3 regions of the Serratia sp. GW822-FHT06E05 genome follow, and region 3 is predicted to be linked to each of the others. Evidence: riboswitches for the same ligand, from Rfam matches in the RefSeq annotation. Region 3 holds a riboswitch; each other region holds the start of a gene.
The links. A riboswitch is a leader RNA that binds a small molecule or an ion and turns the genes downstream of it on or off. The one in region 3 is predicted to bind thiamine pyrophosphate.

Region 1 (3,272 bases), on a different contig from region 3:
CTCAGCAGGGGCGGTTGTTCGGCTTTTTTGAAACCGGGCGCGGGGTTGTGGACACGGTGGTGGCCTTTTCTGCGCTGGCGCTGTTTACCGCATTTGGTAGCGGCTACCTGGGTTTTAAAGTCGGCATATTGTTTTATTCGGCCATCGCCATTTGCGTAGGGATTATTATTCTGTTGGTGATGAAAGAAAGCCCAGAGGAAAAGTTACCCGCTAAAGAACAAACCCCTGTCAATAAAAAGCCTGGAATGGGCAGCGTATTGAAAAACAAAACTGTATGGCTGATTGCCTTCAGCGTTTTCTGTGTTTACGCGGTGTATTGCGGATTGACGTTCTTTATTCCTTTCCTGAGTCATGTCTATGCGCTGCCGATTGCACTGGTGGGTGCTTACGGGATCATTAATCAATACTGCTTAAAAATGGTGGGTGGACCGATTGGTGGTCTCATTGCCGATAAAGTATTAAAGTCTCCCAGCAAGTATTTATTCTATACCTTTATTATCAGCGCCATTGCGCTGGCGCTATTGATCCTGTTACCGCATGAACAAATGCCGGTTTACTTGGGCATGGCCTGTACGCTGGGATTTGGTGCAGTGGTCTTTACCCAAAGAGCGGTGTTCTTTGCCCCCATCGGTGAGGCCGGCATTGACGAAGAACATACCGGTGCGGCTATGGCGCTGGGCAGCTTTATCGGTTATGCCCCGGCGATGTTCTGTTTTAGCCTGTACGGTCATATTCTCGATGCCTTCCCAGGACTGACCGGTTACAAGATTGTTTTCGGGCTGATGGGTATGTTTGCCTGTGCCGGGATCATAGTGTCGGGGCTGTTGGTCAGAAATATCCGCGCACGTGCAAAACTGACCCCGGCAGCTTCTGTCGCCTGAGCCGGGGGCTTTAATGAACGGGCACGGTTTGCGCTGTGCCCTTATTTTATTTTGCCGGGGAATGCAGCAGGTAATATTCTTCCCCGCCGTCATTGCCGGTAGTGATGATTCGCCAACCGTGCTTGTGGTAGAACGCCAGCGCCTTCTCATTCTTCACCAGGCATTTCAGCGAACCGGTGGCGGTAAAGGTCTGTTCTGCCGCTTGTAACAGAGCGCTGCCGACGCCGAGCGGCGGCAGATGCGGATCGACATACAGGTTGTGAATAAAGTTGTCCTGGCGATAAATCGACACAAATCCCAGCCGCTTCCCCTGATCTTCCGCCACCCAAATATCTTCGCCCAGCGTTGAGCGATCGAAATCCTCCAGCCGGTAATCTTCGGTATCGCGCCACGGAAACGCCGCTTTACGCGAAGCCAGATACAGGGTGCGCAGGAAGGGGCGATCGGCCTCTTGGTATTTTCTTATCTGCATGGCGCCTCCTTTTTATTTTTTGACACTATAGCGCGATTGACCTCACCGGCGGCAACCCCAATAATGGCCGTCTTGACTCGGGGTGCCCTGCGCGATGCGCAGTGGCTGAGATTTTACCCGTATTACCTGATCTGGATTATGCCAGCGTAGGGAAGTCTCGGTGCCTCAACCGGTACCCGCCTTCTTGAACGCCGGTTGGGAGGAATATGCTCGCTCGACCTGATGTTTTCCCCGGCGCCCGCGCCGCGGCCTGTTTGACTCAATTTAAACGCCAATCGCCCCTGATCCATTGCCTGACCAACGAAGTGGTGCAGGAACTGACGGCTAACGTCCTGTTGGCGCTCGGCGCTTCGCCGGCAATGGTGGTGGAACCGACCGAAGCGGCGCAGTTCAGCCGACTGGCGGATGCGGTGCTGATCAACGTTGGCACCCTCAATGCATCACGCGCTGAATCCATGCTGGCCGCGGTGGAAGCTGCCAACGTGGCACAAACCCCCTGGACGCTGGATCCGGTAGCGGTCGGCGGGTTGGTGTATCGCACCGCGTTTGCCCATCGTTTGTTGGGTGAGAAGCCGGCGGCGATCCGCGGCAACGCTTCTGAAATCATGGCGCTGAGGGGTCTGCAGGCTAACGGACGTGGCGTCGACAGTGCAGACGACTCGCTGGTGGCATTGCCGGCGGCGCGCGAATTGGCGCGCAGCAGCGGTGCGGTAGTGGCAGTAACCGGCGTTGTTGATTACATCACCGATGGCCAGCGTGACTGGGCGGTCACCGGCGGCGATGTGCTGATGACGCGGGTGGTCGGTACCGGTTGTGCACTTTCTGCAGTGGTGGCGGCATTTTGCAGTTTACCGGGCGATCGGCTCGATAACGTGGCGACCGCCTGCCGGGTGATGTCGCTTTGCGGTGAACGGGCCACGCGCCGTGCCGCCGGGCCGGGCAGTTTCACCCCGGCGTTCCTCGACGCACTGTATCAACTGCGCCCGGAGGAACTGCAATGAAACGCATTAACGCACTGACAATTGCCGGGACCGATCCGAGTGGCGGCGCCGGCATTCAGGCCGATCTAAAAGCTTTCTCTGCGTTGGGGGCCTATGGTGCCTCGGTGATTACCGCGCTGGTGGCGCAAAACACCCGTGGTGTGCAGTCGGTCTACAACATAGATCCGGCCTTTGTCGCCGCTCAGCTGGATTCCGTCTTCAGCGACCTGCGCATCGACAGCACCAAGATTGGCATGTTGGCCAACGCCGATATTGTGCAGGCGGTGGCGGAGCGTTTGCGCCATTATCAGCCGTCGTTTGTGGTACTGGATACCGTGATGCTGGCAAAAAGCGGCGATCCGCTGCTGGCGCCGGAAGCGGTGGATTCGATCCGTCGTGAACTGTTGCCGCTGGTGTCGATCATCACGCCGAACCTGCCGGAGGCGGCGGTGCTGCTGGCATGCGCCCCGGCGGAAAATGAGCGCCAGATGCGCGAGCAGGGCCGGGCGCTCCTGGCGATGGGGTGCCAGGCGGTGTTGATGAAAGGGGGTCACCTTAGCGAAAGCGAAAGTCCGGATTGGCTGTTTACGGCCGAGCAGGAGCTGCGGTTTACCGCGCCGCGCGTGGCGACCCGACATACTCACGGCACCGGCTGTACGCTGTCTGCCGCCCTGGCGGCGCTGCGACCGCGTCACGACGACTGGGCCGAAACGGTCGCTGCCGCCAAGGACTATTTGCAACAGGCCCTGCTGCAGGCGGATACCCTGGAAGTGGGGCACGGTATTGGGCCGGTACATCATTTTCATGCCTGGTGGTAAGTCAACTTTTTGCTACCCTTGTGGTCTGACTAGATCCAGACCCGGCTTGGGCCGGGTGCAACCGAATTTTTTCTAGGGAGAAGGCAATGACAGGACAAAACGCACTTCGCGGCGCCATCTT
Region 2 (3,272 bases), on a different contig from region 3:
TCGACTACCGGATACAACCCCAGCTTGTGCGGGGTGGCGGGGAAAGGCGTGGTGATATCAGTCATTGCTCAGTTCCTCTTGCAGGTTGCCGGCGCTGGGTAGAGCTCGCTGCCGCGTGAACGGAACTCGGCCGACATTTTTTCCATGCCGGTAAGTTGTACTTCTATCGGTTTAGCGGCTTCCTGCGCGGCGGCATAGTCGCGTACTTCCTGCGAAATTTTCATCGAGCAGAATTTGGGGCCGCACATGGAACAGAAGTGGGCGATTTTGCCGGACTCTTGCGGCAGGGTTTCGTCGTGATAAGCGCGGGCGGTAGCCGGGTCGAGCGCCAGGTTGAACTGATCTTCCCAGCGGAATTCGAAACGCGCCTTGGACATGGCGTTATCGCGGATCTGGGCACCCGGGTGGCCTTTGGCCAAATCGGCGGCGTGGGCGGCAATTTTGTAGGTGATCAGCCCCTGTTTGACGTCTTCTTTGTTCGGCAGCCCGAGGTGCTCCTTCGGCGTGACGTAACACAGCATGGCGCAGCCGAACCAACCGATCATCGCGGCGCCGATGCCGGAGGTGAAGTGGTCATAGCCCGGAGCGATATCGGTGGTTAGCGGGCCAAGGGTGTAGAACGGCGCTTCGTGGCAATGCTCCAACTCTTCGGTCATGTTGCGACGGATCATTTGCATCGGTACATGACCCGGGCCTTCGATCATCACCTGCACGTCATATTCCCAGGCAATTTTGGTCAGTTCGCCCAGCGTGTGCAGTTCGGCGAACTGCGCTTGGTCATTGGCGTCCTGAATTGAGCCGGGGCGCAGGCCATCGCCCAGGGACAGTGAGACGTCATAGGCGGCGCAAATTTCGCAGATTTCGCGGAAGTGCTGGTACAGGAAGTTTTCCTGATGGTGTGACAGACACCATTTAGCCATGATCGAACCGCCGCGCGAGACGATGCCGGTCAGGCGCTTGGCGGTCATCGGTACATAGCGCAACAGTACGCCGGCGTGGATGGTGAAGTAGTCAACGCCTTGCTCTGCCTGCTCAAGTAACGTATCGCGGAACATTTCCCAGGTCAGGTTTTCCGCCACGCCGTTCACTTTTTCCAGCGCCTGATAGATAGGCACCGTGCCGATCGGTACCGGGCTGTTACGCAGGATCCATTCGCGGGTTTCGTGGATATAACGGCCGGTGGACAGGTCCATCACCGTATCCGCGCCCCAGCGGGTGGACCAGACCAGTTTTTCGACCTCCTCTTCGATGGATGAGGTCACCGCCGAGTTGCCGATGTTGGCGTTAACTTTCACCAGAAAATTGCGTCCGATGATCATCGGCTCGGATTCGGGATGGTTGATATTAGCGGGGATGATGGCGCGTCCAGCGGCCACTTCCTGGCGAACGAATTCCGGCGTGATGTTCTCCGGTAGATTGGCGCCCCAACTTTGCCCTGGATGCTGCTGACGCAGGACATCGCCACGGATACGCTCGCGGCCCATGTTTTCGCGGATGGCGATAAACTCCATCTCAGGAGTGATTACGCCAGCGCGGGCGTAGTACAACTGGGTGACGCATTTGCCGGGTTGCGCCTTGCGCGGCCGCGGCAGATGTTCAAAACGCAGGTGATCCAGACCTTCATCCGCCAGGCGCTGCTGGGTGAAACCGGAACTGACGCCATTGAGCAGTTCGGTATCACCGCGTTCAGCTATCCAGCCTGCACGCAGTTTTACCAGGCCGGTATGCACATTAAGTTCAGATTGCGGATCGCCATAAGGACCGGCAGTGTCGTATACCGGAATGGCTTCGTTGGGCTGGTACTGTGGGTTGTCTTTGTCGCCGCCAAGCAGCGTCGGGCTAAGCTGGATTTCACGCATCGGCACCTGCAGATCGTTGCGTGAGCCCTGCAGATAAATCCGGCGTGAATTGGGAAAGGACACGCCCTGAAGGGTATTGATAAACTGCTGGGCTTCTTCGCGTTGCTCTTTACGGGCACGGGGTTTTTTAACGTTAGACATAGCAAGTTCCTACCAGTGTGTTGGGTTGGGAATGTTGCTTGTCTGGAGCTCGGAGGGAGTAATGATGCTGGCCGACAGGGCGGGATTATCCCTGTTGGGATCACCTGCCTGTGGCGATAGATTACTCTTGTTCCCTTCGCGGGTATTAACCCGATCAGGTTCCGCGGATCCCGAATTAACGGTCTCAGCCTGGCCAATTTGATGAACAAATCAGGCGCTAGGCACTCCGACAAGATGCCCCCAGTATAGGAGGGTGAATAAAAAAAACTACAAAATTCTAACGTGCCTGGTCCAGCGCTTTATCCGGCATCGTTTGTTGCCAGGCTTCGGTCGCCAGTTGGATCAGCTTATCTTCCAGGGTAAAACGTGCCGCCAGGGTTTCACCGATATCCGACAATGCCTGATGGAGTTCCAGGCACACATCCTGATCGATATCCACTTCGGTATAGCGATCGTGAAATGCCATAATCTGTTCGGTATTTGCCCACAGTTTGGGGTAGATGTTTACCGACAGCGTCATTTTCGGACTGGATGCGCCTTCCACTTGCTTGATAATTCTGTCATAGATATGAAAATGACCGGCGGAAAGGTAATCCACCAGATTATGGCAAAAGTTCTCCAGCGCTTTTTCATTCAGCGGCGTATGCTTTTCTTTATTCGGTTTGATACCCACGAGGGTGCAATAGGCGACCAGCAATTGCTTGCGAGCCTGAAGCCATTGATCAACTAATTCATTACTACCACCAACGCGCTGAGTCAGGCTTTCCAAACGGTTGAGCATGTTTGACTCCGTAAGTAATAAAACGTAACAGTAAGTTATTAAAATGTTACAAGGCCGATTTGTAGAGTGCCAGTGAAGCTGAGGTTGTGCAACAACGATATGGAACTTGCATTAACGGGTAATGAAAATGGCTGGTGGATTGTCAGCCATGAAAGCAAACTTTGGTTACCAAACGGTGAATTGCCGTGTGGTTTGGCGGCGTCATTCTCCCTGCAGGGGCGGATGGCCAGGGCTATTGGTGAATGGGAAGGGCTGCCGGTCTGGCTGGTGCGTCAGGCGATGCCGCAGGACATGGGCTCGGTACGCCAACTGCTTGAGCTCGATCGTGGACTGTTCCAGCTCGCTGGGCGCGGGGTGCAACTGGCCGACTTCTACCGTTCCCATCGCTACTGCGGTTACTGCGGCCACGAGATGCATCTCAGTCGCACGGAGAGTGCCTGTCTGTGTGGCAATTGCCGCGAGCGCTACTACCCGCAAATCGCCCCTTGCGT
Region 3 (3,272 bases):
TAACGCTTCCCGGTTTGAGAAGCGTTTTCTCTCATCAGCGCCAGCCCAGCGCCGGGGCGACATGGGTCAGGATCGACTCAATCACGTGGGCGTTGTAGTCAACGCCCAACTGGTTGGGCACGGTCAGCAGCAAGGTATCGGCTTCGGCAATCGCTTCGTCCTGCGCCAACTGCTTGATCAGCAGTTCCGGCTCGGCGGCATAGCTACGGCCGAATACCGCGCGAGTCTGCTGATCGATATACCCCACCTGATCGCTGTCCTGACCGCTGTTGCCGAAATAGCTGCGATCCTGCTGGTTCATCAGCGCAAAGATGCTGCGGCTGACCGACACCCGCGGCTGGCGTGCATGACCCGCGGCCTTCCAGGCATCGCGATAAGCGCGGATCTGCTTGGCCTGCTGCACGTGGAAGGGCTCGCCGGTTTCGTCGTTTTTCAGCGTCGAGCTTTGCAGATTCATGCCCAGCTTCGCCGCCCAGATCGCCGTGGCGTTTGAGCTGGCGCCCCACCAGATGCGATCGCGCAGCCCGGCGGAGAAAGGTTCTACCCGCAGCAAGCCCGGCGGGTTCGGGAACATCGGTTGCGGGTTAGGTTCAGCAAAGCCTTCGCCACGCAGCGCCTCCAACAGGACGTCGGTATGGCGGCGCGCCATATCGGCTTCGGTCTCGCCTTCGGCAGGCGTGTAACCAAAATAACGCCAGCCATCAATCACCTGTTCGGGAGAACCGCGGCTGATGCCCAGTTGCAGCCGCCCGCCGGAAATCAGGTCGGCGGCGCAGGCATCTTCGACCATATAAAGCGGATTTTCATAGCGCATGTCGATCACGCCGGTGCCGATCTCAATACGCTGGGTTTTGGCGCCGATGGCCGCCAACAGCGGGAATGGCGAGGCAAGCTGGCGGGCAAAGTGGTGTACGCGAAAATAAGCCCCATCCGCCCCCAGCTCTTCTGCCGCAACGGCAAGATCAATGGATTGCAGCAGCGCATCTGCCGCCGAACGGGTGCCCGACTGCGACGAAGGCGTCCAGTGGCCGAAAGAAAGGAAGCCGATTTTCTTCATGGGGTGATCCTTAGATTCATTAATGACCGGATTACAGTGACAAAAATCGCCCCCTTCCGGCCAGAAATATCGTGGCCGATCGCACTAAACGGATCCTTTTACGCCACAACGCCACACTGCCTGAGCATTGTAATCAAAAAGTAAATATCGTATAACAGGCTCCTCCGAGGGGTGTCCTGTTACGGGCTGAGATGGCGCAAGCCGAACCCTTTGAACCTGATCTGGGTCATGCCAGCGAAGGGACGGTCGGCAATCCCCTCACGGCGGTTGCCTGTTCATACCTCACCTCAGCGCGCCCGGATCTCCACTCACTTTTGGAGGTCCCATGTTTACTCCCTTATTCGATAACGGTCTTTACGGCAAGCTGCGCCAACAGGCCGGCGGTTACTGGCAGGACTATGTCGCACACCCCTTTATTCAGCAACTGGCCGCCGGTACGCTGCCGGAACCCGCTTTTCGCCGCTACCTGACGCAGGATTATCTGTTCCTGATCCACTTTGCCCGCGCCTATGCCCTGCTGGTCAGCAAACTGCGCACCCTGCCGGAAATGCGCGCCGCTACCGCTTCGCTCAATGCCATTGTCGCCGAACTGCCCCTGCACCTGGCCTATTGTGCCGACTGGGGATTGAGCGAACCGCAGATAGCCGCCGAACCCGAAGCGCCGGAAACCCTCAATTACACCCGCTATGTGCTCGATATCGGCCACGCCGGAGATGCTCTGGATCTGCTGGCAGCGTTAATGCCCTGCGTCGCTGGCTATGCCGAAATCGGCCTGCGCCTGCTTAACGATCCCAACACCGTGATGGAAGGCAATCCCTATGCCTCGTGGATCCGCAACTATGGTGATCCCACGTATCTGAGCGGCGTACAAGCCTCCCTCGACCTGCTGGAAAACGTTGGCCTCCAGCGGGGTGCCCCAAGCCGTCTAAACGAACTGTCGGCGATTTTCACCACCGCCACCCGCCTGGAATCCGCCTTCTGGCAGATGGGGTTGAATGCCCAATGAGCCTCGGCGACACGCAGTACGGCAATGCCCGGCCCGGTATTCAGGTACGGGATCTGACCCTGCGCTTTGGTCAGCAGGTGATTTTCGATGGTCTGAATTTCGATATCGCCGGCGGCAGCTTCGTTGCCCTACTCGGCGCCAGCGGCGCGGGGAAGACCAGCCTGCTGAAGATCATCGCCGGGCTGGCGAAACCCACTTCCGGTACGGTTATCGGCAGCGATGGCCTGCCGATAACCGGGCGTATCGCCTATATGGGACAAAAGGATCTGCTCTATCCCTGGCTGACAATTGACGAGAATATTAGCCTCGGTGCGCGGCTGCGCGGCGAAAAGGTCGACCGCGCCTGGGCGGAACATCTGCGGGAACGCGTGGGCTTGACCGGCTATGGCCGCAGCTTGCCTGCCGCACTGTCCGGTGGCATGCGTCAACGTGCCGCTATTGCCCGCACGCTGTATGAGCGCCAGCCGATTGTGTTGATGGATGAACCCTTCTCCGCGCTGGATACCATCACCCGCGCCATGATCCAGCAGTTGGCCGCCGAACTGCTGGCGCAGCATACCGTGCTGCTGATCACCCACGACCCCATGGAGGCCTGCCGCCTAAGCCACCGCCTGCTGGTGCTGTCCCGTTATCCGGCGGGGCTGGACGACAGTCATGTTATCGAGGACTTACCGCCGCGAGCGCCGGACAATCCTCAGCTGCTGAAAAGCCAGAGCGAGTTGCTGCTGCAACTGGTGAGGGCCGCCGGATGAAAAACCTCCCTGAAAGCCGTCTGTCGCGGATGCGTCGCAGCCTGACGGTGTTCGCCGGCCTGTTGCTGCTGTGGGCACTGGCCACGCTGGGCGATATCCCCGCCTTCCTGTTGCCCTCCCCCTCGGCGGTGGCACAGGCGCTGTGGGACAACCGGGCGTACCTCGCTTATCACACGCTGATCACCGCCTCGGAGATCGCCTGCGGTTTGCTGGCCGGGGTTTTGCTCGGTGCCACGCTGGCGCTGTGCATGATCTTTTCGCCGCGCCTGCAGCGCTGGTTGATGCCGTTGGTGCTGACCAGCCAGGCGATCCCGGTGTTTGCGCTGGCGCCGCTGTTGGTGCTGTGGTTCGGCTTTGGCATGAGCGCCAAAGTGGTAATGGCGGTGCTGGTGATTTTCTTCCCGGTCACTTCCGCCTTCTTCGATGGGCTACGCCGGGTCAATAACGATTATCTCGA

Region 1: another riboswitch for thiamine pyrophosphate. It lies ahead of thiM (hydroxyethylthiazole kinase); the one in region 3 lies ahead of AC1RKC_RS09745 (TenA family protein).
Region 2: another riboswitch for thiamine pyrophosphate. It lies ahead of thiC (phosphomethylpyrimidine synthase ThiC); the one in region 3 lies ahead of AC1RKC_RS09745 (TenA family protein).

What each region holds. Positions count from the first base shown of each region.
Region 1 covers NZ_JBXALM010000005.1:194,543-197,814, forward strand. Annotated here, with positions in the region: gene AC1RKC_RS14420 (MFS transporter) at 1-881, shown strand, start outside; gene AC1RKC_RS14425 (GNAT family N-acetyltransferase) at 928-1,353, opposite strand; TPP riboswitch at 1,422-1,523, shown strand; gene thiM (hydroxyethylthiazole kinase) at 1,560-2,354, shown strand; gene thiD (bifunctional hydroxymethylpyrimidine kinase/phosphomethylpyrimidine kinase) at 2,351-3,151, shown strand; gene AC1RKC_RS14440 (inhibitor of vertebrate lysozyme family protein) at 3,238-3,272, shown strand, end outside.
Region 2 covers NZ_JBXALM010000016.1:7,343-10,614, reverse strand. Annotated here, with positions in the region: gene thiE (thiamine phosphate synthase) at 1-65, opposite strand, end outside; gene thiC (phosphomethylpyrimidine synthase ThiC) at 69-2,000, opposite strand; TPP riboswitch at 2,115-2,239, opposite strand; gene AC1RKC_RS23715 (Rsd/AlgQ family anti-sigma factor) at 2,278-2,781, opposite strand; gene nudC (NAD(+) diphosphatase) at 2,881-3,272, shown strand, end outside.
Region 3 covers NZ_JBXALM010000002.1:449,942-453,213, forward strand. Annotated here, with positions in the region: gene AC1RKC_RS09740 (LLM class flavin-dependent oxidoreductase) at 35-1,057, opposite strand; TPP riboswitch at 1,215-1,317, shown strand; gene AC1RKC_RS09745 (TenA family protein) at 1,383-2,063, shown strand; gene AC1RKC_RS09750 (ABC transporter ATP-binding protein) at 2,060-2,815, shown strand; gene AC1RKC_RS09755 (ABC transporter permease) at 2,812-3,272, shown strand, end outside.